Regions from separate parts of the Pseudomonas sp. DR48 genome, predicted to be linked through region 1. Evidence: predicted binding sites of a transcription regulator. Region 1 holds the regulator's gene; the other holds the start of a gene.
The links. The regulator FliA, encoded in region 1, starts transcription of late flagellar genes. The targets are predictions, from matches to a motif close to CTAAAGTTTNNNNNNNNNNNGCCGNTAA.
Positions count from the first base shown of each region.

Region 2: a site for FliA is predicted at 8,358-8,385, ahead of K5K95_RS07940 (methyl-accepting chemotaxis protein). Genes of this name have one in related genera too.

Region 1 covers NZ_CP081946.1:3,732,246-3,746,801, reverse strand. Annotated here, with positions in the region: gene K5K95_RS16910 (DUF2802 domain-containing protein) at 1-3, opposite strand, end outside; gene K5K95_RS16905 (chemotaxis protein CheW) at 4-489, opposite strand; gene K5K95_RS16900 (CheW domain-containing protein) at 579-1,463, opposite strand; gene K5K95_RS16895 (ParA family protein) at 1,465-2,253, opposite strand; gene motD (flagellar motor protein MotD) at 2,297-3,187, opposite strand; gene K5K95_RS16885 (flagellar motor protein) at 3,203-3,943, opposite strand; gene K5K95_RS16880 (chemotaxis response regulator protein-glutamate methylesterase) at 3,943-5,070, opposite strand; gene K5K95_RS16875 (chemotaxis protein CheA) at 5,120-7,351, opposite strand; gene K5K95_RS16870 (protein phosphatase CheZ) at 7,407-8,195, opposite strand; gene K5K95_RS16865 (chemotaxis response regulator CheY) at 8,219-8,590, opposite strand; gene fliA (RNA polymerase sigma factor FliA) at 8,757-9,497, opposite strand; gene fleN (flagellar synthesis regulator FleN) at 9,494-10,324, opposite strand; gene flhF (flagellar biosynthesis protein FlhF) at 10,441-11,775, opposite strand; gene flhA (flagellar biosynthesis protein FlhA) at 11,787-13,916, opposite strand; gene flhB (flagellar biosynthesis protein FlhB) at 14,164-14,556, opposite strand, start outside.
Region 2 covers NZ_CP081946.1:1,716,220-1,730,804, forward strand. Annotated here, with positions in the region: gene K5K95_RS07910 (ABC transporter ATP-binding protein) at 1-640, shown strand, start outside; gene K5K95_RS07915 (ABC transporter permease) at 624-1,847, shown strand; gene K5K95_RS07920 (SUMF1/EgtB/PvdO family nonheme iron enzyme) at 1,837-3,381, shown strand; gene K5K95_RS07925 (hypothetical protein) at 3,428-4,162, shown strand; gene K5K95_RS07930 (hypothetical protein) at 4,167-4,673, shown strand; gene K5K95_RS07935 (vWA domain-containing protein) at 4,731-6,164, shown strand; gene K5K95_RS07940 (methyl-accepting chemotaxis protein) at 6,279-8,255, opposite strand; gene K5K95_RS07945 (LysR substrate-binding domain-containing protein) at 8,436-9,356, opposite strand; gene K5K95_RS07950 (NorM family multidrug efflux MATE transporter) at 9,535-10,929, shown strand; gene K5K95_RS07955 (putative bifunctional diguanylate cyclase/phosphodiesterase) at 11,041-12,714, opposite strand; gene rep (DNA helicase Rep) at 12,977-14,585, shown strand, end outside.

The DNA.
Region 1 (14,556 bases):
CAATCAGATGTTCTCCAGATCCGACCATTCTTCTTCGCTCATCATCTTGTCCAGCTCGACCAGGATCAGCAGTTCGTTGTTCTTGTTGCACACGCCTTGAATGAACTTGGCGGACTCTTCGTTACCGACGTTTGGCGCGGTTTCGATTTCCGACTGACGCAGGTAAACCACTTCGGCCACGCTGTCGACCATGATCCCGACCACTTGCTTGTCGGCTTCGATGATGACGATACGGGTGTTGTCGCTGATTTCGGCATTCATCAGGCCGAAGCGCTGACGGGTGTCGATCACGGTGACCACGTTACCGCGCAGGTTGATGATCCCCAGCACGTAGCTCGGAGCACCCGGGACCGGGGCGATTTCGGTGTAACGCAGGACTTCCTGAACGCGCATCACGTTGATGCCGTAGGTTTCGTTGTCCAGTTTGAAGGTTACCCATTGCAGGATCGGATCTTCAGAACCTTTTGCATTCGTCGCTTGATTACTCATACCCTGACCCCTCGAAAAACCGCTTCTGGCGGCGTGTGTTCTGTGTGGCGGCATTCAACAATGCCGTCGCATACTTGTTATGTCGGCTGTTATGTCGGTTTATGTAGCGGCTTGCTGCCACCCATGTGCTTTGCCCCGCCGCTGGCGATCAATTCGGCCAGCTCGGAAACGTCCAGCAGCGCACACATGTGCTCAATCACCGTGCCGGCGAGCCAAGGCCGCTGACCTCGATGACTTCTCCATTTGATTTCGTTCGGGTCCAGGCGCAACGAGCGGCTGACCTGATGCACCGCCAGCCCCCATTCGTAACCCTGAACCGAAATGACGTATTGCAGGCCCTGGCGGAAATCGTCGCGGTAGCGGTCGGGCATGACCCAGCGCGCGGTGTCCAGGACTTTCAGGTTGCCGGCCTGGCTTGGCAGGATCCCGAGAAACCATTCCGGTTGGCCGAACAGCGGCGTCAGCTCGTGGCCTGCCAGGGAATAAATGGACCCCAGGCACACCAGCGGCACCGCCAGGGTCAACCCGGCGACATCGAACAGCAAACATTCGAACGGTTCGGCGGCCCATGACGGACGACCGTCGGTTTCCACCGGTGGCGGCGTGTTGCTCGGCGGCAGGTGGACTTCGACCACCGGCGGCACCAGGGTTTGCAGCAGCGGCGCGAGCGTCGAGACCGGTGAAAGAATCGGCGCCGGCGCTTCGATCACCGCGACCGGCGCTGGCTCAACGACAGGCGCAACCGAGGCCGCGACGACAGCAGGTTGGTGCGCATCGCGAGCCTGCTCTTCGAGCACCGCCGCCTGGAACTCGTCCAGCGCCGCTTCAACTTCGACCGTTTCAACGACTTCGATGACTTGAGCAACCGCTTCGACTTCCAGCGGCAATTCTTCGGTCGCCTCCATCAACAAGCTGTCCAGGTAAGACTGGAGCGCGAGTTGCGGACGCGACGTGATTTTCACCGGCCGATTCATCTCACGCCACCTGCGGGACAAGTTGAGCGGCGAGCAAATGCTTGAGCAATGCGCGATACGCGAGAACGCCACGGCTCTTGCCATCGAATTGCGAAGGCGTCAGCCCCGCCCGGCTTGCGTCACGCAGGCGGGTATCGACCGGGATGTAGCCTTGCCAGATTTCTTCCGGGTATTTGTCGCGCAGCACGCGAAGCGTCCCGAGGGAAGCCTGGGTGCGGCGGTCGAACAGGGTCGGAATGATGGTGAACGGCAACGCCACTTTGCGTGAACGGTTGATCATCGCCAGGGTGTTGACCATGCGTTCCAGGCCTTTGACGGCCAAGTGCTCGGTCTGTACCGGAATCACCAATTGCTGGCTCGCCGCCAAGGCATTGACCATCAGCACACCGAGCAATGGCGGGCTGTCGATCACGGCGTAATCGAAGTCTTGCCACAACTGCGCAAGGCTCTTGGCGATCACCAGGCCCAAACCGCTCTGGCCCGGCGACTGACGTTCAAGCGTGGCCAGCGCGGTGCTCGATGGCAACAGCGAAATATGTTCATGACTGGTCGGCAGCAGCAATTGACCGGGCAAACCTTGCGGCACGCTGCCCTTGTGCAGGAACAGGTCGTAGCTGCTGTGTTCCAGAGTGTCGGGGTCGTAGCCGAAGTAGCTGGTCATCGAGCCGTGCGGATCGAGATCGACCACGACCACACGCTTGCCCGCCTCCGCCAATAAACCGGCTAAAGCGATAGAGGAAGTGGTTTTACCAACACCACCCTTTTGATTGGCAACGGCCCAGACTCTCATTCGGATTGTTCCTCCCGGTCGACAAGGTCGACCGAGAAATAGCTCAACGTGTTAATGCAGGTGACGGAGAATTGACGGCGCTCTCTCGTCCCGGCGACTTGACCGGGGTCGGTGCAGTTTGTGTGCCAGCACGCTTCAACGCGGCGTCCGGTTTTGCATTAGCGGTTCCGGTGCCGGTGAGGCTGCGGCGTACATCGAGATTGCGCGACACCACCAGCACAACGCGACGGTTGCGTGCCCGGCCCTCGGCGGTGGCGTTATTGGCCACTGGCTGGAATTCGCCGTAGCCCACCGACGCCAGGCGACCCGGGTTGACGCCCTGCATCGCGAGCATGCGCACGATGCTCGCCGAACGGGCCGAAGACAGCTCCCAGTTGGTCGGGTATTGCGCGGTACGGATCGGCTGATCGTCGGTAAAGCCTTCGACGTGAATCGGGTTGTCGAACGGCTTCAGAATATGCGCGACCTTGTCGATGATGTTGAACGCCATGTCGCTGGGCATGGCGTCGCCGCTGCCGAACAACAGGCTGGAGTTGAGTTCGATCTCGACCCACAACTCGTTGCCGCGCACGGTCATCTGGTTGGACTTGATCAAGTCGCCGAACGCCGCGCTGATGTCATCGGCGATGCTTTTCAGCGGATCGCTGGCTCCGGCAATACCTGCGTCAACCTGCTCGGCGTCTTTGACCAGCGGTTTGGCCGGGGTCACCGTCTGCGGTCGCTCTTCACCGATCGGAATCGGCTTGAGGGCGCGGTCGGTATCGGTAAAGACCCCGATCAGCGCTTGGGAAATGACTTTGTACTTGCCTTCGTTGATCGACGAAATCGAATACATCACCACGAAGAATGCGAACAGCAACGTGATGAAGTCGGCGTAGGAAACCAGCCAGCGCTCATGGTTTACATGTTCTTCAGGTTGCCTGCGACGAGCCATGATCCATATCCCCCATCAATCCATGAAGCCCTGAAGCTTCAACTCAATAGAGCGAGGGTTTTCACCTTCGGCGATCGACAGGATCCCTTCCAGCAACATTTCGCGATAACGCGACTGGCGCAACGCGACAGACTTGAGCTTGGCGGCAATCGGCAGCAACACCAGGTTGGCACTGGCAACGCCGTAGATGGTCGCGACGAAGGCCACGGCAATGCCGCTGCCCAGTTGCGAAGGATCGCCCAGGTTGCCCATCACATGAATCAGGCCCATCACCGCACCGATGATACCGATGGTCGGCGCGTAGCCGCCCATGCTTTCAAAGACTTTGGCGGCCTCGATGTCGCGGCTTTCCTGGGTGTAGAAATCCACTTCCAGAATGCTGCGAATCGCTTCCGGTTCGGCGCCGTCCACCAGCAGTTGCAGGCCTTTGCGCGAGTAGCTGTCGGGTTCGGCATCGGCCACCCCTTCCAGACCGAGCAAACCTTCCTTGCGAGCCGTCAGGCTCCAGTTCACCACGCGATCAACGCCACCGGCCAGATCGACGCGAGGCGGAAACAGAATCCAGCCAAGGATTTGCATGGCGCGCTTGAAGGCGCTCATCGGCGATTGCAGCAAGGCAGCGCCAATGGTCCCACCGATGACGATCAGCGCAGCCGGGCCGTTGGCCAGGGCACCGAGGTGACCACCTTCCAGGTAGTTGCCACCAACGATGGCGACGAACGCCATGATGATCCCGATAAGGCTTAAAACATCCATCAGATGCACGCCTCGGCCAGGTGCTTGCCAATATCGTCCAGGCTGTAGATCGCGTCAGCGAGATCAGCTTTGACGATGGCCATCGGCATGCCATAGATCACGCAGCTCGCTTCATCCTGAGCCCAGATCGCACTGCCACCCTGCTTGAGCAGACGCGCCCCTTCACGACCATCGGCGCCCATGCCGGTCAGTACGACCGCCAGAACTTTGTCGCCGTAGGACTTGGCTGCCGAACCGAAGGTGATGTCCACGCACGGCTTGTAATTGAGACGCTCGTCGCCCGGCAGGATTTTCACCGCGCCACGGCCATCGATCATCATTTGCTTGCCACCCGGAGCCAGCAGCGCCAGTCCCGGACGCAGGATGTCGCCATCCTCGGCTTCCTTGACGCTGATGCGGCACAGCTTGTCCAGACGCTCGGCGAACGCCTTGGTGAAGGCGGCTGGCATGTGCTGGATCAGCACGATCGGAGCCGGGAAATTGGCTGGAAGCTGGGTCAACACCCGCTGCAGGGCAACCGGACCGCCCGTGGACGTGCCGATGGCCACCAGTTTGTAGGCTTTGCGTTTCGGCGCTGGCGAGGACGGGCCCGTCGATGTCGGGGCCGATGTCGGGGCGTAGCTACGCGCCGGAATCGGTGTCGCTGCCGGACGCGCAGGCACGCTGCTGCCGTAAGTGCTGGCACTGGAAGGCGCAGGAGCTGGCGCGCTGTAGGTGTTGGCACGACGATTACTGCGCGAAATGCTGAGAATCTTCTCGCACAGCAGTTGCTTGACCTTCTCCGGGTTACGGGAGATGTCTTCGAAATTCTTCGGCAGGAAATCCACTGCACCGGCGTCCAGCGCATCGAGGGTAACGCGAGCGCCTTCGTGGGTCAGCGAGGAGAACATCAACACCGGGGTCGGGCAGCGCTGCATGATGTGCCGCACCGCTGTGATGCCGTCCATCATCGGCATCTCGTAGTCCATGGTGATCACGTCTGGCTTGAGGGCCAGCGCTTGATCGATCGCCTCTTTTCCGTTGGTCGCCGTACCGACGACCTGGATATTCGGATCCGCTGAAAGAATTTCCGAGACGCGGCGGCGGAAAAACCCCGAATCGTCCACCACCAGGACTTTGACTGCCATAAACACTCCGTTAGATGGAGCGAGGCTTGGTCGCCCCGCTCCACCAGAATCAAATACGCCGCGTGGCGTAACGCTTGAGCATGCTCGGGACATCGAGAATCAGCGCGATGCGACCGTCACCCGTGATGGTGGCGCCCGACATGCCCGGGGTTCCCTGGAGCATTTTGCCCAATGGCTTGATGACCACTTCTTCCTGGCCCACCAGTTGATCGACGACGAAGCCGATCCGCTGAGTGCCCACCGAAAGGATCACCACATGGCCTTCGCGCTGCTCTTCGTGAGCGGCGGAGCTGACCAGCCAGCGTTTGAGGTAGAACAACGGCAGCGCCTTGTCCCGCACGATCACCACTTCCTGGCCGTCCACCACGTTGGTGGTCGAGAGGTCGAGGTGGAAGATCTCGTTGACGTTCACCAGCGGGAACGCGAACGCCTGGTTGCCGAGCATGACCATCAGCGTCGGCATGATCGCCAGGGTCAACGGGACCTTGATGACGATCTTCGAGCCCTGGCCCTTGGTCGAGTAGATGTTGATCGAACCGTTGAGCTGGGAAATCTTGGTTTTCACCACGTCCATGCCCACGCCACGACCCGACACGTCGGAGATCTCGGTCTTGGTCGAGAACCCCGGTGCGAAAATCAGGTTGTAGCACTCGGTGTCGCTCAAGCGATCGGCCGCGTCCTTGTCCATCACACCGCGTTTTACCGCGATGGAACGCAGGACGTTGGGGTCCATGCCTTTGCCGTCATCGGAGATCGACAGCAGGATGTGGTCGCCTTCCTGTTCGGCCGCAAGGATCACTTTGCCGCCGCGGGACTTGCCCGAGGCTTCGCGTTCTTCAGGCGACTCGATGCCGTGGTCGACCGCGTTGCGCACCAAGTGGACCAGCGGGTCGGCCAGGGCCTCGACGAGGTTCTTGTCGAGGTCGGTTTCTTCGCCGACCAGCTCCAGGATGATCTCTTTCTTGAGCTGGCGAGCCAGGTCGCGAACCAGACGCGGGAAGCGTCCGAAGACCTTCTTGATCGGTTGCATCCGGGTCTTCATCACCGCGGTCTGCAGGTCGGCCGTGACCACGTCGAGGTTCGACACGGCCTTGGACATGGCTTCGTCGCCGCTGTTGAGGCCCAGACGGACCAAGCGGTTACGCACCAATACCAGTTCGCCGACCATGTTCATGATTTCGTCGAGACGCGCGGTATCGACCCGCACGGTGGTCTCGGCTTCACTGGCCGGTTTTTCCGGTGGCGGCGCGGACGGCGCGGCGCGAGCCGGTGCCGGTGCAGCAGCGGCAGCCGGTTTCGGCGCTTCAACTTTAGGTTCTGGTTTCGCCGCAGCAGCAGGCGCCTTGGCGGCAGGAGCCGTCACCACGGTGCCGGTGCCCACTTCGGTGAACTTGCCTTTGCCATGCAATTCGTCGAGCAGCGATTCGAATTCGTGATCGGAGATCAGATCACCGCCAGCCGCTTTAGCGGTCGGCGCAGCCGGGGCTGGTACAGCGGCTATGGCCGATTCCAGCGCGTCAACGGCGAAGTTGCCCTTGCCGTGCAACTGATCGAGCAATGCCTCGAATTCGTCGTCGGTGATGTCGGAGCTGTCGCCTGCCGCTTTCGGGGCAGCCGGTGCCGCAGGTGCAGGCGCTGCCACCGCATCGACGGCGAACTGGCCTTTGCCGTGCAGTTGATCGAGCAACGACTCGAACTCGGCGTCGGTGATTTCGTCGCTGGCCGCCGCTTGTGCCGATTGCACGGGCGCAGCCGCCGGTGCCTCAGCCTGAGCCTTGACGGCGTTCAGCGAGTCCAGCAGTAGTTCGAATTCGTTATCGGTGATGTCTCCCGACTCTTCAGCGACCGGCGCCTGGAACACTTCGGCCACCGGAGCAGCTTCGTCGGCCATCTGCGGCTCGGCCAGACGGGCCAGTGCCGCAAGCAATTGCGGCGTCGCAGCCGTGATCGGGCTGCGTTCGCGGACTTCGGTGAACATGCTGTTCACTGCATCCAGCGCTTCGAGAACAACGTCCATGAGTTCAGAGTCGACGCGACGCTCACCCTTGCGCAGGATGTCGAACACGTTCTCGGCGATGTGACAGCACTCCACCAGCTCGTTGAGCTGGAGGAAGCCGGCGCCCCCTTTTACAGTGTGAAAACCGCGAAAAATTGCATTGAGCAGGTCCGCATCATCAGGTCGGCTTTCAAGCTCGACCAGCTGTTCGGACAGTTGCTCTAGAATCTCGCCGGCCTCAACCAGGAAATCCTGAAGGATCTCTTCATCGGCGCCGAAGCTCATTAAGGGGGGTGCTCCTAAAGGTCTAAAAACCTAAAAAACCTAGAATGTTGAAACTCTAAAATCCTAGGCTGGATAACAAATCGTCCACATCGTCCTGACCGGACACAACGTCTTCTCTTTTATCGGCATGAATCTGCGGACCTTCACCCTGAGAGAGATGTTTTTGTGGATCTTTTTCAGCCAGCATCGCTTCACGGTCATGTTCGATACCCGCAAAACGGTCTACCTGGCTGGCCATGAGCACGAGCTTGAGCAGATTGCTTTCAACTTCGGTGACCAATTGGGTCACGCGCTTGATCACCTGACCGGTGAGGTCCTGGTAATCCTGAGCCAGCAGGATGTCGTTGAGGTTGCTCGACACCGTGCGATTGTCTTCGCTGCTGCGTGTCAGGAAACCGTCGACCCGGCGCGCCAGTTCACGGAACTCTTCAGCCCCGACTTCGCGGCGCATGAACCGCCCCCAATCCGTGCTCAATGCCTGGGCTTCCTGGCTCAGGCCGTTGACCAGCGGTGTGGCGTTCTCCACCAGATCCATGGTGCGGTTGGCGGCGGCCTCGGTCAGTTTGACCACGTACCCCAGACGCTCGGTGGCATCGGTGATCTGGGAAACTTCCTCGGCTTGCGGCATGTTCGGGTCAATCTGGAAATTGACGATCGCGCTATGCAGCTCGCGAGTGAGCTTGCCCACCTCCTGATACAGGCCGCGGTCACGGGTCTGATTGAGCTCATGGATCAGTTGCACAGCGTCGCCGAACTTGCCCTTTTCAAGGCTGTTGACCAATTCGACCGCGTGTTTTTTCAGGGTCGATTCAAAATCGCCCTGTGAAGATTCGTTAGTGTCCATAGCTCCCCCGGTGACGCAGTGTCTCAACCGATGCGTTCGAAAATCTTTTCGATTTTTTCTTTCAACGCCTGGGCCGTGAAGGGTTTGACCACATAGCCGTTAACACCGGCCTGGGCCGCTTCGATGATCTGCTCGCGCTTGGCTTCAGCGGTGACCATCAGCACTGGCAGGTGCTTGAGCTTTTCATCGGCGCGCACGTGGCGCAGCAGATCGATGCCGGTCATGCCAGGCATGTTCCAGTCCGTTACCAGAAAGTCGATGCTGCCGCTGTTGAGAACCGGAATGGCAGTAGTGCCATCGTCAGCCTCGACCGTGTTGGTGAACCCAAGATCACGCAACAGGTTTTTTATGATCCGCCGCATCGTTGAGAAGTCATCAACGATGAGGATTTTCATGTTCTTGTCCAATTCGACCTCCAAGCAGTCTTAAACGCGCCCAGCACCTGGACACGCCATTTCAATCAATCCGGCAATGCACTCGATGACTGTCTGGAGCACAACAAATCGCGACCGGTGCAGCTAATCCCGCACCGGTCCCGCTCGCAGTGTCCCCACACTGCCTTCAGCGCGCTCGCCACTCCCCCAAACGCCCCCGCAAGCGGGCCGCGCACTGGCTGTGTAACTGGCTGACCCGGGATTCGCTGACCCCAAGGACCTCACCGATTTCCTTGAGGTTCAGCTCTTCGTCGTAGTACAGCGCCAACACCAGTCGCTCACGCTCCGGCAAATTGGCAATCGCGTCCGCCAGCGCCGCCTGGAAGCGTTCATCTTCCAGATCGCGTGACGGTTCCAGATGTGCACTCGCGCCATCCTCGTGCAGCCCTTCGTGTTCGCCGTCCTGCAACAGATCGTCGAAACTGAATAACCGGCTGCCCAGGGTGTCGTTCAAAATCCCGTAATAATCGTCGAGACTCAATTGGAGTTCGGCCGCAACTTCGTGATCTTTAGCGTCACGACCGGTTTTAGCTTCAATCGAGCGAATTGCGTCGCTGACCATGCGGGTATTGCGGTGGACCGAACGTGGTGCCCAGTCCCCCTTGCGAACTTCATCGAGCATCGCGCCGCGGATTCGAATGCCCGCGTACGTCTCGAAACTCGCGCCCTTGCTGGCGTCATATTTGGTCGACACTTCAAGCAGGCCGATCATGCCGGCCTGGATCAGATCTTCAACCTGAACACTGGCTGGCAGACGTGCCAGCAGGTGGTAAGCAATGCGTTTGACCAGTGGCGCGTAACGCTCGATCAGCTCGTACTGCGCGTCACGTGCCGACTTCTTGTAGAGGTTGTAGCCACTGGCTGTCATAGGACGGGTCCTGCGGTCTGTTGCACGAGACGCTCAACGAAAAACTCCAGGTGCCCACGCGGGTTGGCAGGCAACGGCCAGGTATCGACCTTCTGCGCAATCGCCTTGAACGCCAGGGCGCACTTGGAGCGCGGGAAGGCTTCGTAGACGGCGCGCTGCTTCTGCACAGCCTTGCGTACGCTTTCGTCGTAAGGCACGGCGCCGACGTATTGTAGGGCGACGTCAAGGAAGCGATCCGTGACCTTGGTCAACTTGGCAAACAGGTTGCGACCTTCCTGCGGGCTCTGCGCCATGTTGGCCAGCACGCGGAAGCGGTTCATGCCGTAATCGCGGTTCAGTAATTTGATCAGTGCGTAGGCGTCTGTGATCGAAGTCGGCTCGTCGCACACCACCAGCAAGACTTCTTGCGCGGCGCGAACAAAACTGACTACCGAGTCACCAATACCTGCAGCTGTATCGATCACCAGGACATCGAGGTTGTCGCCGATGTCGCTGAAGGCCTGGATCAGGCCGGCGTGTTGAGCCGGGCTCAAATGAACCATGCTCTGGGTGCCGGACGCGGCCGGGACGATGCGGATGCCGCCGGGGCCCTGCAACAGAACGTCGCGCAGCTCACAGCGGCCTTCGATCACGTCGGCCAGGGTACGTTTGGGTGTCAGTCCCAGCAGGACGTCGACGTTCGCCAACCCCAGGTCGGCGTCCAACAGCATGACGCGACGGCCGAGCTCAGCCAGGGCCAGTGACAAATTCACTGACACGTTAGTCTTGCCGACGCCACCCTTGCCGCCGGTCACCGCGATCACCTGTACGGGATGCATGCTGCCCATGTTATTTCTTTACCTTGTCTTGCATAGACGGAGGCCACATTACTGGCTGCGCGTTCACAAACGGAACAATGCATGGCAGACCATCGATGTAGGTACGAAAACTGTTCATTACTACCTCAGCCAACCTGCTTGGTCGGACTGTGGTAAATATCAGCGAACATGTCAGCCATGGCTTCTTCGCTGGGTTCTTCCTGCATTTGCACGCTAACGGCGCGACTGACCAACTGATGACGACGCGGCAGATGCAAATCATCCGGAATCCGCGGGCCATCCGTCAGGTAGGCCACCGGCAATTCATGACTGATTGCCAGGCTTAACACCTCTCCCAGACTTGCCGTTTCATCCAGTTTAGTCAGGATGCAGCCAGCGAGCCCGCAGCGTTTGTAACTGTGATAAGCGGCCGTTAGAACCTGTTTCTGGCTGGTGGTTGCCAGCACCAGGTAATTTTTTGATTTGATGCCACGGCCGGCCAGGCTTTCGAGCTGCATGCGCAGTGCCGGATCGCTGGCCTGCAGGCCCGCGGTATCGATCAGCACCACGCGTTTGCGCAGCAATGGTTCCAGTGCCTGGACCAGCGACTGGCCCGGATCAATGTGAGTCACCGACACATTGAGGATCCGGCCCAGCGTCTTGAGTTGTTCCTGAGCACCGATACGGTAGCTGTCCATGCTCACCAGCGCGATGTTTTGCGCGCCGTACTTGAGCACGTAACGCGCCGCGAGCTTGGCCAGGGTGGTGGTCTTGCCCATGCCGGCAGGGCCGACCATGGCAATCACGCCGCCCTCTTCCAGTGGCTCGACTTCCGGTGTGGCGATCATCCGCGCCAGGTGCGCCAGCAGCATGCGCCAGGCCTGACGAGGCTCTTCAATATCGGTAATCATCGCCAGCAGATCGCGCGACAACGGGCCGGACAAACCGATGCGTTGCAGGCGACGCCAGAGGTTGGCCTGGGCCGGACGGCTGCCTTGCAGCTGATTCCAGGCCAGGGAACCAAGTTGTACTTCCATCAGTTCGCGCAGGCTGTTGAGCTCGAAACGCATCGAGTCGAACGCCCGTGGATCGACGCCGCCTGCCGCTGGCGCCGGGGCCGGTGCAGCACGACGGGGCTGGGTGTAAGTTGGCTCTATCAGCGGTTCGGCGGCGGTCAATGGCAGGCCGGCGAACAACTGCCGATTGGTGGTTTTGTCGCCGTCGGTCTCGCCTTCGCCACGCAGGCTCAATTCAGCCTGGGCGGTAACGATCCGCGACTGGGTCTTGCGCAGCTCATCCTCGAGTTCCATGTTCGGAACGCGCGGGGCCAGCGCCGACAATTTGTAATCGAGGGCAGCCGTCAGTTCGACACCGCCAGCGATCCGGCGATTGCCGATAATCGCGGCATCAGCGCCCAGCTCATCACGAACCAGTTTCATGGCCTGACGCATATCGGCGGCGAAAAAACGCTTAACTTGCATAAACCACTACCTCAGCCGTTGGGCCCTACTGTCGCAACGATGGTCACTTGCTTGTTGTCAGGAATTTCCTGGTAAGCCAACACATGCAAACCCGGGACTGCCAGTCGGCCGAATCGCGAGAGCATCGCGCGAACCGGACCGGCCACCAGCAGAATCACCGGCTGACCTTGCATTTCTTGACGCTGCGCCGCTTCGATCAACGAGCGTTGCAGCTTCTCAGCCATGCTTGGCTCCAACAGAACGCCCTCTTCCGAGCCTTGTCCTGCCTTCTGAAGACTATTGAGCAATATCTGTTCCAACCTTGGCTCCAGAGTGATAACTGGCAGCTCGGAGTCAGTCCCCACAATGCTTTGGACGATTGCACGGGATACGCCGACGCGCACCGCGGCGACCAGCGCGGCGGTATCTTGACTCTTGGCGGCATTGTTGGCGATGGCCTCGGCGATGCTGCGAATGTCGCGCACCGGCACCTGTTCAGCCAACAACGCCTGCAACACCTTGAGCAGTTGCGACAGCGAGACCACACCCGGCACCAGCTCTTCGGCCAGCTTGGGCGAGCTTTTGGCCAGCAATTGCATGAGTTGCTGGACTTCTTCGTGACCGATCAGTTCGCTGGAGTGCTTGTACAGAATCTGGTTCAAGTGGGTCGCCACGACCGTGCTGGCATCGACCACGGTGTAACCGAGCGATTGAGCCTGGGCTCGCTGGCTGATTTCGATCCAGACCGCTTCCAGACCAAAAGCCGGATCTTTGGCGGTTATGCCATTGAGCGAGCCATAGACCTGCCCCGGGTTGATTGCCAGTTCGCGATCCGGGTAAATCTCCGCTTCCGCCAGGATCACCCCCATCAACGTGAGGCGATAGGCACTCGGCGCGAGGTCGAGGTTGTCACGGATGTGCACAGTCGGCATCAGGAAGCCCAGGTCCTGGGAGAGCTTCTTGCGCACGCCCTTGATCCGCGCCAGCAACTGACCACCCTGATTGCGATCCACCAGAGGGATCAGGCGATAGCCGACTTCCAGCCCGATCATGTCGATCGGCGTTACGTCATCCCAGCCAAGTTCCTTGGTTTCCATGGCGCGGGCAGGCGATGGCAGCAGTTCCTGCTGGCGCTTGACCTCTTGCAAGGCCTGAACCTTGACCACGTTCTGTTTCTTCCAGAACAGGTACGCACCGCCGGCCGCCAGGGCCGCCATGCTGAGAAAGGAGAAGTGCGGCATGCCGGGCACCAGCCCCATCACCGCCATCAAACCCGCCGCGACGGCCAACGCTTTTGGCGAGGCGAACATCTGGCGACCGATCTGCTTGCCCATGTCTTCCGAACCGGAAGCACGGGTCACCATGATCGCAGCCGCTGTGGATAACAACAGTGATGGCAATTGCGCCACCAAACCGTCACCAATGGTCAACAGCGCGTAAACCTTGCCGGCGTCGCCGAAGCTCATGCCGTGCTGGAAGATCCCGACCGCCATGCCGCCGATCAGGTTGATGAACAGAATCAGCAGGCCGGCGATGGCGTCACCGCGTACAAATTTGCTGGCACCGTCCATGGAACCGTAGAACTCGGCTTCCTGGGCAACTTCCATGCGGCGCAGCTTGGCCTGGTTCTGATCGATCAGGCCGGCGTTGAGGTCGGCGTCGATGGCCATCTGTTTACCGGGCATCGCATCGAGGGTGAAACGTGCGCTCACCTCGGAAATACGCCCGGCGCCCTTGGTTACCACGACGAAGTTGATGATCATCAAGATCGCGAAGACCACAATACCGACCACGTAGTTACCGCCGATCACCACCTCACCGAAGGCCTGAATCACCTTACCCGCGGCGGCATGCCCTTCCTGACCGTGGAGCATCACCACCCGCGTGGAGGCCACGTTCAGCGCCAGGCGCATCAGTGTCGCCACCAGCAAGATGGTCGGGAAAACGGCGAAATCCAGCGGCCGCAAGGCGTACACGCAGACCAGCAGCACCACGATCGACAGCGCAATGTTGAACGTGAAGAACACGTCCAGCAGGAACGGCGGCACTGGCAACATCATCATCGCCAGCATGACCAGCAGCAACAACGGCACACCCAGGTTGCCCCGACTTAAATCGGCAACGCTTGTGCGGGCTGTGTTGAATAACTGAGAGCGATCCACCGGTTTTCCCCGTTCCTTTAAAGCAAACTTTTGACGCCCAAAGCAGGCGCAGGGCGGCTATTGCAAGAAGCCTTCCAACTTTTGCAGGTACTTGAAATAGAGGGATTACCAAGGGGAGTTGCGGTGACTGGACTGACCTCATCGCGGGCAAGCCCGCTCCCACAGGTAACCGAGTTCTTCCTGAGGAAATGCGATCAAATGTGGGAGCGGGCTTGCCCGCGATGGGGCCGGCACTGCCAGCGAATTTTCAGGAGTCGCGACGCAGATCCGGCGGAATCGGCAAGTCGTCCTTGAGCGGGTCCGGGCGCTTGCCCTTGCCCGCGCGGTGCTGGCGAATCTGGTAGACATAGGCCAGCACCTGGGCAACTGCCAGATACAGGCCGCCGGGAATTTCCTGCTCCAGTTCGGTGGAGTAATAGATCGAACGCGCCAGGGCCGGCGACTCGAGCAGCAGCACATTGTTGGCCACGGCGATTTCACGAATCTTCAACGCCAGGAAGTCGCTACCCTTGGCCAGCAGCATCGGCGCCCCGCCCTTCTCCGGGTCGTACTTGAGGGCGACGGCGTAGTGGGTCGGGTTGGTGATGACCACGTCGGCCTCCGGGATCGCCGCCATCATCCGGCGCTGGGACATCTCGCG
Region 2 (14,585 bases), 2.0 Mb from region 1:
CCTGCCCCACTTGCAGATCGGTGCCGGGGAAATCCTCGCCATTACCGGCGAGAGCGGCAGCGGCAAAAGCACGTTGCTCGAAGCCATCGGCCTATTGCTGGCGCCGATGGAGCTCGAGCGGTTTCGGTTGGGCGCGGCGCAGGGTCAGGATATCGCCCAACTGCTTGCCAACGACGACCAGCCAGCCCTGGCGACCGTGCGCTCGCGACACTTGGGGTTCATTTTGCAGAGTGGCGGCTTGCTGCCGTTCCTGAGCGTGCGGGACAACATCAGCCTGCCGCGCCGGTTGCTCGGGATGCCGGCAAAGAGCGAGCACATCGACCATGCGGTTGACGTGTTGCGCCTGCAAGGATTGCTGGATAAACAACCCCAGGCCTTGTCGATCGGCGAGCGTCAGCGCGTTGCCTGCGTGCGGGCAATTGCCCATGAACCGTTGTTGCTGTTGGCCGACGAACCCACCGCTGCGCTCGACCCCCACAGCGCCCGGCGCTTGTTCGAGTTGTTGCTGAGCCTGGTGTCGAGCATGGGTTTGAGCGCGCTCGTTGTGTCCCATGACTGGGCCTTGCTGAAGGATTTCGGCTTGCCGCGACTCGGTGCGATCAGCCGTGAGGGAGAGACATCGTTTGAACCGATGGACTGAACGACTGCGCCTGCTGGTCTCACTGGCCCTGCAAGACCTCTGGCACGACCGCAAGGTCTCGCTGTGCATCGCCGCGTCGCTGGTGGCTGTGATTGCGCCGTTGTTGCTGCTGTTCGGGCTCAAGCACGGGGTGGTCAGCCAGTTGCAGGACGAACTGCTGCGCGACCCGCGCAACCTTGAAGTGAAGATGCTCAGCAACGGCAACTACGACACGGCCTGGATCGAGCGTTTGCGCCTGCGCCCCGAAACCGGTTTTGCCCTCGGCCAGACGCGCTCGCTCAATACCCAGGCTGACCTGCTGATCGGCATGCAACGGTTTGTAGAAGGCGCCGAGATCATCGCCACCGAACCGGGCGATCCACAGCTGAACCTGTCGTCGCTCATCCCTGTCGGTAATCAAGTGATCCTCAGCGCCAGCGCCGCGCAACGTTTACAAGCCAAGGCCGGCGACAGTGTGCAACTGCGTGCGTTGCGTCGTCTGGAAGGTGTCAATGAACGAGGAGAGATGACCCTGACGGTACTGGCGGTGCTCGACGGCGCCCGCTTCGGCCGCGCGGCCGGGTTTGTCGCCCCGCCGCTGCTGCTGGATCTGGAGCGCTTTCGCGACGGTTATCAGGTCAGCGCATTCGGCATCGAAACCGGCAAGCCTCTGGGCGATCTGCAACCGCTGTATGCCCGTGCTCGCGTCTATGCCCGTGACATCGATCAAGTCGCACCGCTGGAGCATTGGCTCAACGAACAACACATCGAAACGTCGAGCCGGTTGGCCGACATCGACAACGTCAAAGCCATCAACCATGTGCTGGGGCTGATCTTCGGTGTGATCGCCATGGCGGCGCTGATTGGCTGCGTGGCGTCAATGGTCGGCGCGTTTCTGGCCAACATCGACCGCAAACGCAAAAGTCTCGCGGTCCTGCGTCTGTTAGGTTTCAAGCGTCGTGCTGTTGGCGGTTTCGTGGTCCTGCAAGCGCTGGCACTGAGCCTGGCCGGCTACGTTGGCGGACTGGGGTTTTATGCCGTCGGCAGTCATCTGTTCGACTATTTGCTCGGCAGCAGTCAGGCCACCGGCACCTTCGTTTGCCACATCACTGTCTGGCATGGCCTTGCCGCCCTGCTCCTGACTTTTTTGGTCGCTGCATTGGTGGCCGTGATCGGCGCCCTACGAGCCATCAACATCCAACCTGCGGAGAGTCTGCGTGAGCTATAAACGTTTTGGCTTGCTGTTACCCCTGAGCCTCGGCTATTTGCTCGACGCCTCGGCGGCGGGCTGGGAAGAGAAGCTTTACAACCCGATGCCGGACGCTGCCGATGTGGTGCTGCCGATGCCCTGCGAAGGCTCGATGGTGTTTCGCAAGGTGTTCATCCCGGTGGCCGGGCCGCTCGACGACTACCCGATCAACATTGGTCAGGACGGCGCGGAATACGGCTACGTCGAACAGACTCGACCGACGTTCATCGCCGGTAGCTTTACGGGCGGCAAGAACGACAAATCCCGCTATTACCTGATGGCCAAGTACGAGATGAGTCAGCTGCAATACGCCGCGCTGACCGAAGCCACCTGCCCCACCGCCGCCACCAAACTGCGCGTGCCCCAGACGGCCGTGAGCTGGGTGCAAGCCATCGAAGCCGCCGACAAATACAACCTGTGGCTGCGCAAAAACGCTGCCGACAAGTTGCCCAAGGAAGACGGCGCGCAGGGCTTCTTGCGCTTGCCGACTGAAGTGGAGTGGGAGTTCGCCGCGCGCGGTGGGCTGGAAGTCGGTGCTGCAGAGTTTCGCGACACGCACTACCCAATGCCTGAGGGCATCAATGCCTATGAGTGGTTCGCCGGGGCGCAATCGTCCAACGGCAAAGTGCAGTTGTCCGGTCTGCAAAAGCCCAATCCGTTGGGTCTGCATGACATGCTCGGCAACGTCGACGAAATGATGTTCGAGCCGTTTCGCCTGAACAAACTTGATCGCCAGCACGGTCAGGCCGGCGGCTATGTGGTGCGCGGTGGCAACTACTTGACCGCCCAGGCCGACCTGCGCACCGCGCTGCGCAAGGAAGAGCCGTATTACAACGCCGAAGGCCAGGTGAAAAACAAAACCACCGGCCTGCGCCTGGTGCTGGTCTCGCCGACCCTGACTTCTCGCGAGCGTGTCGCCAGCATCGAAAGCAGCTGGAAAAAACTCGGCACCGGCAGCAAGGAAACCGAATCGGCCGACAAAGGCACGGTGCAATCCCTGAACTCGCTGGCCTCGGGCGTGGAAGACAAGGCGCTCAAGGAAAAACTCCAGGCCCTGGAAAACCAACTGCGCGCCAGCAACCAGCAGCAGGAAGAAACCCGCGACCAGGCGATCCGCGCCAGCCTCAACCTCGGTGCGTTCCTGTGCACCAAGATGCTCGACGACGGCCAGTACTTGGACTTCCTGCAAAAAAACTACAAGCTCAATTGCGAAGCGGCGGAAAGGGACGCCAGTTGCGACATGCGCAAAGGCAAGCTCGACGAACAGAAGGATCGCCTGCACAAACTCAGCCGTTACTATGCGAGCAGCCTGGTGGAATCAGCGACCTTATACGGCCAGCCGCTGCTTGAAGCGCAGGTCCCGGTGATGGAAGAAATCATCACCCGCAACAAACAGCTGCAAGAACTCAAACCCTATTTGCGCACCCACTGGGCCAATCAGAAGACCTTTCTGCAAAAGCAGAAAATCGACACGGACGCCTGGCTGACCAGTTGCAAAACCGTCACTCAATAACTCACCTCAACAAAAACAGTTAACACCGTCATCAAGGAGTCTCACCATGTCGCGCAGCCTTTGGACTCGCTTCAAGCTACAGATCGCTTTCGTTGTCGCCGGCAGCTTGCTGCTGACTGGTTGCGCCAACACCGGTAGCTCCATGCTCGGCGACAGCGACGGAACCGACCCCCGCCTGACCCAGGGCCAGGACGCTCAGTTCTTCAGCAAGTCCGGCTACCAGGCCTGCGCCGTCGGTGCCGGTGTCGGCATCCTCGCTTGCGCACTGTCCAACAGCAACAACAAGGGTGTGTGCGCCATCGCCGCCGGTATTACCGCGTGTGGCGTGGCCATGGGCGCGAACTACTATCTGGATCAGCGTCGCAGCGAATACGCCGACACCTCAACCCGCTTGGCAAAAATGAACAGCGACGTCGAACAAGACACCCAGAACGTGATCGCCCGTACCGCGACTGCTCAGCAAGTGATCAATGATGATCAGGCGAAAATTGCCCAGATCAAAAAGGACATCGCCAACAAGAAAGTCAACAAGAGCCAGGCCCAGGCGCAAATCGCCGAGATCGATTCCAACATCGCGCGCCTGCGCAAAGACCTCGGCAACATGCGCGTCAAAGTCACCGAGTACACCAAGGTGGCAGACGCCGAGCGTGCACAAGGCGCCACCGGCGCCGAGATCAAGCAGGTGGACATGAACATTAAGAAAATGAACCAGAAAGTCGCCACCCTGCAAAAGGAAGTCGACGGTCTGTACTCCCAGCGCTCCGCGATCACCTTGGGCTAAGCACATGACGTTACGACCACTGGCGGTCCTTACCGCCGTCCTGGCTTTGAGCGGTTGCGCGACCAAGCCCGGCGAATGCGATGCGACCAATCGCGACAGCAGCATGCTGACCAAAATGAACTGCGACTACTCCGGTGGCTACAGCGATCAGGTCAAGCAGAAAGAACAGGCCCTGTCAGCCTCTCGCCAGGAAAACGCCATGTTCCGCCAGGTCTACGAGAACATTCAGGCCCAGCAACTAAGCACCAAGACCGACCTGGCCAGCCAGCAGAAATCCCAGGCGGCGCTGAACCAGTCGCTGAGTCAGTTGCTGTCCTCCCTGAAAGCCCGGCATGCCAATGAAAGCCAGGTGCAGAAGCAGATCGCCGGGCTTGAGCAGCAGCTCAAGGCCTCGCAGGCGGCGCCCGTGACCAAGGCCTCGCCCGCGACGCTGGCCGCCAAGCAGGAGCAGCTGAAGGTCTTGCAGAAAAAGGTCAACCAACTGCAATTCAGCCTCGGTTACGAAGAGTAACTTTTCACCCCGCCGGCCTCCCGAGGGAGGCCGGTACCTTTTTCAGGAATCGTCGTCATGCAGCGGGTCATCAGGGATGCGCAAGCCACACCGGAGGGGATGAGTGCGCTGCAAGCCAAAGTCGCCCTCATCCAGAAACACTTTCCGCCGACCGTCGCCAGCCTCTTCGCCATTCCGCGAATGGGCAGCGGTGACGTGCTGGAATGGTGGACCGAACTGGGTGGTCAACCCACGCCCTATGCCGACCTCAACGAGGACGCGCAACGACGTTTGCTGGAAACCTATGAAGTGCGTCAAACGTCCCTAGGACAGCTGGCGGACGAACTGCAAAGACGCGGTCAATCGACGGAAGCGCAAGACCTGCGCAGCCTGCTCGGCACGCCCGAACTGGACAAGCTTTACAGTCTTAATGGCGAGCCGCTGGTGGTGCGCTGGAACCAGCGTCCGCCCAAACCGATCGTGCCGCCGGTGGTTCCTGTCGTGCCGGTCGTACCGCCGTCGCGCCGTGGCTGGTGGATTGCGGCGGCCCTGCTGGCGCTGCTGTTGTTGCTTCTGGCGCTATGGCTCTGGTGGTTCCTGCACCGTGAACCGGTTGTCGTGGTTCCACCGGTAGCGCCGGTGGTGACGCCTGTGGAGAAACCGGTAGAGAAACCGGCTGAACCGGTTCCCGAGCCTGTCGTGGAACCGGAACCTGCTCCGGAACCAGAACCGGTGCCCGAACCAAAACCAGTGCCGCCGCCCAAGCCGGTCCTACCACCAAAACCGGTCGCGCCGCCGCCACCGCCACCACCACCTCCACCTCCAGCCCCGACGCTGGATAACTACGCATGCCGCAAAAAAGCGCCTGATGCCGTGCCCCCGCAATTTGTCGTGGTACTGGACACCTCGGGTTCGATGGATTTGAACATCAAGTCGGTGAAAGCCGACGAGGACTGGTTCTTCGGCAACGAGCTGAACAAGTACCTGGACCCGAACCGCACCATGCAGATCTTCGCCAAGCCCAGCCGCATGGACGTCGCCAAGGAATCGCTGGCGGGCATGATCAATGGGCTGGACCCGAAGATCGACACGCGCCTGATCACCTTCGCCGGTTGCGAAAGAACACCGGACCAGGGCGTGTTCAAGCTTGGCGACCGCCCGCGGCTGATCAACGGGATTCGCGGCCTGGTTCCCAACGATGGCACACCACTGGCTGACAGCCTGGCCTACGCCGCCAGCAAGGTCGACGGGCGCAATAACGATGCAGTGATCGTGATGTTCGTCGACGGCGAGGACGGTTGCAATAAAGACGCCTGCGCGGTATCCCGTCGCATCGCCAGGGAACAGCCACGCCTGCGGGTCAACGTGGTGAAAATCGGCACCGGTGGCCCGTCACGTTGCATCGCTGAAAATACCGGTGGCCGGGTTTACAGCAGCACCAATGCGGCTGAGCTGGGTAGCCAGTTGAAACAGGCGACGAAGGAAGTGTCGAGTAATGCCAAGTGTGATTGATCGCTCGACTTGAAGATTGAGGTGAGGCCAATCGCGAGCAGGCTCGCTCCCACAGGATATGTGTTGTTCACAAATCCAGTGTGGAGCCTGCTCGCGATAGCGGCTTCGGCCGCCTCAACGAAACCGGTCAACCTCTTGGCGCAAGTCCGCCGCCAGCTTCTCCAGCTCTTTGGCGGTAACGGCCAGGTTCGACACCACTTCACGCTGCTCGCTGTTGGCCAGCGCAATGCTTTGCAGGTTGCTGCTGAGCAAGGTCGCGGTGCTGCTCTGTTCCTGAGTCGCCGTGGTGATCGCCGCGAATTGCTCGCCGGCCGAGCGGCTTTGTTCGTCGATGCGCGCCAGGGCCGAGGCCACGTTGGCGTTACGCGACAGGCCTTCCTGCATTAACAGATTGCCTTGCTCCATGGTGCTGATCGCGTTACCGGTTTCCTGCTGGATGCTATGAATCATCACGGAAATTTCATCGGTGGCCTGGCGGGTGCGCGACGCCAGGTTGCGCACCTCATCGGCCACCACCGCAAAGCCGCGACCTTGCTCGCCGGCACGCGCCGCTTCGATGGCCGCGTTCAGCGCCAGCAGGTTGGTTTGTTCGGCGATCGAGGTAATCACGCCGACGATGCCGCCGATTTCCTGGGAGCGCTGGCCCAGGGTGTTGATCACGGTGGCGGTGCTGTTCAGGGCGCCAGCGATTTGCTCCAGAGACGAGGACGCTTCGTCCATCGAGGTGCGACCGATCTGGGTTTGTTGGGCGTTTTCCTGGGCCAGGCGCTGGGTGCTGCCCATGTTGTCGGCGATGTTCAGCGAGGTTGCACTGAACTCTTCCACGGCACCGGCCATGCTGGTGATTTCGCCAGACTGCTGCTCCATCCCTTCATAGGCACCGCCGGACAGGCCGGACAACGCCTGAGCGCGGCTGTTGACCTCGCCGGAGGCCTTGCGGATGTGCTCGACCATCGTCGACAGCGCTTGGCTCATCTGGTTGAAGGCGCGGGCCAGCTGACCAATCTCGTCATTGCTCGACACGTTCAGGCGAACGCTCAGATCACCGGCGCCCAGCGCTTCGGCCTGGCGCACCAGATCGCCCAGTGGTGCGAGTTTGCTGCGCAGCAACCAGACCGCCGAACCCACGGCAATCAACGTCGCCAGCAGACTGCCGATCGCCAGTTGAATGCCGACGCTCCAGGTCACGGCGCTGATTTCGGTTTTTGGCATGCTCGCCACCACCGACCAAGGGCCGCCGTCGAACGGCACGGCCACGCTGTAGAAGTCTTCGGACTTGTCGCTCCAGAAATCGCCCTTGCCCGGGTTTTTCGCCAGGCCGGTGATGGCCGGGACTGCTTTATCGAGCGCCTGCACGCCCGCAATCGGCACCAGCCACTTGTTCTGCTCATCCAGTAGCGCCAAGGAACCGGTCTGGCCGATGCGGAAGCGTTTGAGGTTTTCGAACTGCGCGTTCTGTGCATCGGTGTAATCGAACCCTACGAACAACACGGCAATCACCTTGCCGCTGCTGTCGCGTACAGGGGTGTACTGAGTCATGTAGGAGCGATCGAAGAGCAAGGCGCGACCGACGTAGCTCTGCCCCGCCATCAACCGCGCATAGGCCGGGTTGGCGTGATCCAGCAAGGTGCCGATGGCCCGGTTGCCATCCTGCTTGGTCAGGGAGGTACTGACCCGGACAAAGTCTTCGCCACTGCGCACGAACACTGTCGCGACGCCCGCCGTCATTTGCTTGAACTCGTCGACTTCCTTGAAGTTGTTGTTCAACACTTCGCTGCCCAGGTGCAAGCCCGGTGCCTGCGTACCCGCGACGGCCAACGGCTCATCCGGGTGCACGCTCAGACCCGCACTGAAGCGTTTCTCGAACAGGCCGGCCAGGCGCTGGGTACTTTCACGCAACGTGCCGTGAAAGGTGCTCAATTGGTCGGCCAGCAACCGGGCTTCGCTGGCCAGGTGCTCCTCGCGGGTGGCGAGGTTGGCGCTGTCCAGCGAGCGCAGGGCGAATACGGTACTGCCAGTGATGACAATCGCCAGAATCACGGCAAGCGCAAGACCAAGTTGTGAGGCGATCCGGGCACGGGGTTGAGACATGACAGCTCCTGGCCGAGCGACCAGATAATCCTGATCACGATGCACACTCGGCAATATTCAAAGGGAATTGCGACGAACCTGCACGAAGGTTCCATCTGCAGATATTCGGCGGCAAACCTTAATACTTGAGTAAAAAACGAGGATATGGCTCAAGGCCTCTACCACTGGGGCTCTATCGATTCAGCTCAGGTGATCGACATCCGGTAAATCCATGGCCCGGACCTCCCCGAGCAGGAAATCGCTGAGGCGGCGCAAACGTTCACCTCCCGGACGGGTTTTCGGCCAGACCAGGTAATAATTCTCACCGCTGGCCACGGCGGTCGGCCACGGCAAACTCAGACGACCCTGCGCGACATCTTCCGCCACCATCAGCAAGTCGCCCATGGATACGCCATAACCCCGGGCTGCGGCGATCATGCCCAGCTCCAGTGTGTCGAAGACCTGCCCGCCCTTGAGCGACACCTGATCATCCACGCCCATGCGCACCAGCCATGTGCGCCAGTCGCGGCGGTCCGGCGTCGGGTGCAGCAGTTCGGTGGTGGCCAGACGCGCAACGTCCCACGGCTGATCCTTCAACAGATTCGGCGCGCCCACGGGAATCAACTCCTCGGGAAACAACAGCGTCGCCTCCCAGTCCGGCGGGAAATGCCCGTTGCTGAGGATCACGGCGCAGTCGAACGGTTCTTGATTGAAGTCCACCGAGTCGATGTCCATCCAGGCGCTGGTCAGTTGCACCTCGTTGCCCGGCTGCAAGTGCCGAAAACGGCTGAGCCGCGCCAGCAGCCAGCGCATGGTCAGCGTCGAGGGGGCTTTCATGCGCAGGATGTCGTCTTCGGCGCGCAAGGTATTGCAGGCACGTTCCAGGGCGGTAAAACCTTCACGAATGCCAGGAAGAATCAGCCGCGCCGACTCGGTTAATTGCAGGTTGCGTCCGCTGCGGTGAAACAGACGACAGGCGAAATGCTCTTCGAGCGTACGAATATGCCGACTGACCGCACTTTGGGTGATCGACAGTTCTTCCGCCGCACGGGTAAACGAGCTATGCCGTGCCGCCGCTTCAAATGCGCGCAAGGCATACAAGGGTGGAAGACGACGGGACATCGGCAAAGCTCCTGAGGCGCAGTTGCACAACGTTAGCAGAAACTTGCCAGCATGAGTTTGACTCATGCCACCCATCCTTTTTATCCCTTTGTGCAATCCCCGTGAAGCGCCGAGAATCAGCGTTCTCCTGATTTCCTTGGGGTTTCCTTTTTCTCCTCGATAGTCGAGCGTGATGATCATGCAGCATCCAGCACGTACCGAACTCTGGGCCATCCTGCGGCTGGCGGGGCCGCTGATTGCCTCGCAGTTGGCGCACATGCTGATGGTCCTCACCGACACCTTGATGATGGCGCGCCTGAGTCCCGAAGCGCTGGCCGGCGGCGGCCTGGGTGCGGCGACGTATTCGTTTGTGTCGATCTTCTGCATCGGCGTGATCGCCGCCGTCGGCACCCTGGTGGCGATCCGTCAGGGCGCCGGCGATATCGTCGGTGCTGCGCGACTGACCCAGGCCGGGTTGTGGCTGGCGTGGCTGATGGCGCTGGTGGCCGGGTTGCTGCTGTGGAACCTCAAACCAGTGCTGCTGCTATTCGGCCAGACCGAAACCAACGTCCACGCTGCCGGCCAGTTCCTGCTGATCCTGCCTTTCGCCCTGCCCGGCTACCTGAGCTTCATGGCCCTGCGCGGATTCACCAGCGCCATCGGCCGGGCGACGCCGGTGATGGTCATCAGCCTGGGCGGCACCGTGGCCAACTTCCTGCTCAACTATGCGTTGATCACCGGGATGTTCGGCCTGCCAAAACTGGGCCTGATGGGCATCGGTCTGGTCACGGCCATCGTCGCCAACCTGATGGCCGTGGCGCTGGCGCTGCACATCCGTCGGCATCCAGCCTACGACGCTTATCCGCTGCGCCAGGGCCTGTCGCGGCCTAACCGTCAGTACTTGAAAGAGCTGTGGCGCCTCGGCCTGCCCATCGGTGGCACCTACGCGGTCGAAGTCGGGTTGTTTGCGTTCGCGGCGCTGTGCATGGGCACCATGGGCAGCACGCAACTGGCCGCGCACCAGATCGCCCTGCAGATTGTTTCCGTGGCGTTCATGGTACCGGCGGGGATTTCCTACGCGATCACCATGCGCATCGGCCAGCATTACGGCGCCGGGCAGTTGCTGGATGCGCGGCTGGCGGGTCGGGTCGGGATTGCGTTCGGGGCTGCATCGATGCTCGGGTTCGCGATGGTGTTCTGGTTCTTCCCCAATCAGTTGATCGGCTTGTTCCTGGACCACAACGACCCGGCATTTCGCGACGTCATCAACCTCGCTGTGAGCCTGCTGGCGGTCGCCGCATGGTTCGAGCTGTTCGACGGTACGCAAACGATCGCCATGGGCTGCATTCGCGGGCTCAAGGACGCCAAGACCACCTTCCTGGTCGGGCTCGGTTGCTATTGGCTGATCGGGGCACCGGCCGCATGGTGGATGGCGTTCAACTTGAACGGGGGGCCAACGGGCGTCTGGTGGGGGTTGGCGCTGGGCCTGGCGTGTGCGGCGGTAAGTCTGACGCTGGCGTTCGAGTGGAAGATGAAGCGGATGATTCGGCGCGAGCCTGTGTCGCAGCGTTTCGAGATCCCCCAGACCGAATGAAGATCCCCTGTGGGAGCGGGCTTGCTCGCGAAAGCGGTGCGCCAGTCAATGGGGATGTTAACTGACACACCGCTTTCGCGAGCAAGCCCGCTCCCACTTTTTTGACCGTGTTTAAACCATCACTTCCATCATCGGCTGCTGGTCGCTGTCAAATGTCAAATACTCAACCAGTTCCGTCAGCGGCAGCGGCTTGCTGATCAGGTAACCCTGCACCTGATCGCAACCAAACCCTCGCAGCAAATTCAGTTGTTCTGTGGTTTCCACACCTTCAGCGACCACTTCAAGATTGAGGTTGTGCGCCAGGTTGATCATCGCGTGCACCAGTTTGCGATTCTCTTCGCGCTCTTCCATGCCGCCGACAAAGCTCTTGTCGACCTTGAGCAAGGCAATCGGCAGGCTGTTGAGGTGCACGAAGGACGAGAACCCGGTGCCAAAGTCATCCAGAGAAAAGCGCACGCCCAGCCGCCCGAGGGCATCCATGGTCTGCTTCACCAGGTCGCTGCGGCGCATCACCGCGGTTTCGGTCAGTTCGAACTCCAGCCATTGCGCCTCGACGCCGCGCTCGGCAATCAGCCGGCTCAGGGTCGACAACAATTGGCTGTCCTGGAACTGACGGAACGACAGGTTGATCGCCATGTGCAACGCCGGCAAACCGCGCTCGCGCAGCGCCTGCATGTCGCGCAGGGCGCGGGAAATCACCCAGTAACCGAGCGGCACGATCAAACCGCTTTGCTCGGCCAGCGGCACGAATTCGCTGGGGGCCAACAAACCACGCTCGGCATGGCGCCAGCGCACCAGGGCTTCGAGGCCGACGATTTTGCCGTCCTCAAGGTTCAGGCGTGGCTGGTAATGCAACTCCAGTTCGTCACGACGCAAGGCCCGGCGCAGCTCGCTTTCGAGATCGGCCATGCTGCGGGCATTACGGTTGATGCGTTCATTGAAGATATGAAAGGTGCAGCCCTGAGTGCTTTTGGCTTGCTGCATGGCGATGTGCGCGTGCCACATCAGAGGGTCGGCGCCAGCCTGGGCCCGGGCATGGGCGATGCCCAGGCTGGAACCGATCAACAGGCTTTCGCCATCGACCCAATAAGGTTCGGCCAGGGCTTCGGTGATGCGTTCGGCCATCCATTCGGCGCGTTGCGGCGCACGACGGGTGTCGATCAGCAGAGCGAATTCGTCGCTGCCCAGTCGTGCCAGTTGATCGCTGGCCTCAAGCTGACTTTTCAGCCGCGCGACCACTTGCAGGATCAACCGGTCGCCGGCCTGATGGCCGAGGGCATCGTTGGCGTGACGGAAGTTGTCGAGATCCAGGTGCCCGAGGGCCAGGCCGCGGCCGTCGTTTTCCGCCAGACGCGCTGCCAGCAAGGTCTGGAAACCCTGACGGTTGGCGATGCCGGTGAGCGGGTCTTGCTCGGCCAGACGCTGCAAGGTGTTTTCCAGCACACCGCGCTCACGCACGTGGCGCAGGCAACGGCGCAGCATGCCGGGATCGAGATGATCGCGCACCAACCAGTCGCTCACGCCATCGGGCGGCGACGTCGGTTCGTGCTCGAGCAGCAACACCGTCGGCAGGTTGCAACGGCCGGGCGCAGGCTGAAGAGCAGGAACCGTCAACAACACCGCACCGCGGTTGTCATCGAACAGACTGCTGACCGAGTCCCAACTCGGAGCGCTGATGAGCACGGCCGAGCTCCCCATCGGAGCCAGACACTCGCGCAACAACGCTGCCCACGCTGGCTCTTCGGCCAGTAGCAGCAAACGCAAGGGTTCGACAGGCGTAGACAAGCTAGCTCCCTAGACTCTGCAAAGATGTAGGCGGCAGGCATTATGCCGCGCCGCCAACCAATGACCAACTGACATCAGTTTTCAAGCGAGGCTTTGTGTCTGGAATACGAACATTAGCCGCATATTCACCGCGCATCCTGCTTGAAAGTATCAAAACCGGCAAATAGAGATAGCGCAGTACGTCACAAGTCGGAGAGAGCAGCACAATTCGCTGAGCCTGTTAAAATGCCGGCCCATTTCACAAATGACTCCCTGACTACGCATGTCCCGACTCAATCCCCGGCAGCAAGAAGCCGTGAGCTACGTCGGCGGCCCTCTTTTGGTGCTCGCCGGTGCTGGCTCCGGCAAGACCAGCGTGATCACTCGCAAAATTGCGCACTTGATCCAGAACTGCGGCATTCGCGCCCAGTACATCGTCGCCATGACCTTCACCAACAAGGCCGCGCGCGAGATGAAGGAACGGGTCGGCACCCTGCTCAAGGGCGGCGAAGGCCGTGGCCTGACCGTGTGCACTTTCCACAACCTGGGCCTGAACATCATCCGCAAGGAACACGTGCGGCTGGGCTATAAACCGGGCTTCTCGATCTTCGACGAGACCGACGTCAAAGCCCTGATGACCGACATCATGCAGAAGGAATATGCCGGCGACGACGGCGTCGACGAGATCAAGAACATGATCGGCTCGTGGAAAAACGACCTGATCCTGCCGGCCGAAGCCCTGGAAAACGCACGCAACCCCAAGGAGCAGACCGCCGCCATCGTCTACACCCACTATCAGCGCACGCTCAAGGCGTTCAACGCGGTGGACTTCGACGACCTGATCCTGCTGCCGGTGAAGCTGTTCCAGGAACACGCCGACATTCTCGAAAAATGGCAGAACAAAGTCCGCTACCTGCTGGTGGACGAATACCAGGACACCAACGCCAGCCAGTATTTGCTGGTGAAGTTGCTGATCGGCACCCGCAACCAGTTCACCGTGGTCGGCGACGATGACCAGTCGATCTACGCCTGGCGCGGGGCGCGACCGGAAAACCTGATGTTGCTCAAGGACGACTATCCGTCCCTGAAAGTGGTCATGCTGGAGCAGAACTATCGCTCCACCAGCCGCATCCTGCGCTGCGCCAACGTGCTGATCTCCAACAACCCGCACGAATTCGAAAAGCAGCTGTGGAGCGAAATGGGCCACGGCGACGAGATCCGCGTGATCCGCTGCCGCAACGAAGACGCCGAAGCCGAGCGCGTGGCCGTGGAACTGCTGACCCTGCACTTGCGCACGGACCGGCCGTACAGCGATTTCGCGATCCTGTATCGCGGTAACTACCAGGCCAAGCTGATCGAGCTGAAGCTGCAACACCACCAGATTCCGTATCGACTGTCCGGCGGCAACAGCTTTTTCGGTCGCCAGGAAGTAAAAGACCTGATGGCCTACTTCCGCCTGATCGTGAACCCGGATGACGACAACGCCTTCCTGCGAGTGATCAACGTTCCGCGCCGGGAAATCGGTTCGACCACGCTGGAAAAACTGGGCAACTACGCCACCGAACGCAAGATCTCGATGTACGCCGCCACCGACGAAATCGGCCTGGGCGAACACCTGGATGCGCGCTTCACCGATCGCCTGTCGCGCTTCAAGCGCTTCATGGACAAGGTGCGCGAACAGTGCGCCGGCGAAGACCCGATCTCGGCGCTGCGCAGCATGGTCATGGACATCGACTACGAGAACTGGCTGCGCACCAACAGCTCCAGCGACAAGGCCGCCGATTACCGCATGGGCAACGTCTGGTTCCTGATCGAAGCGTTGAAGAACACGCTGGAGAAGGACGAAGAAGGCGAGATGACCGTCGAAGACGCCATCGGCAAACTGGTGCTGC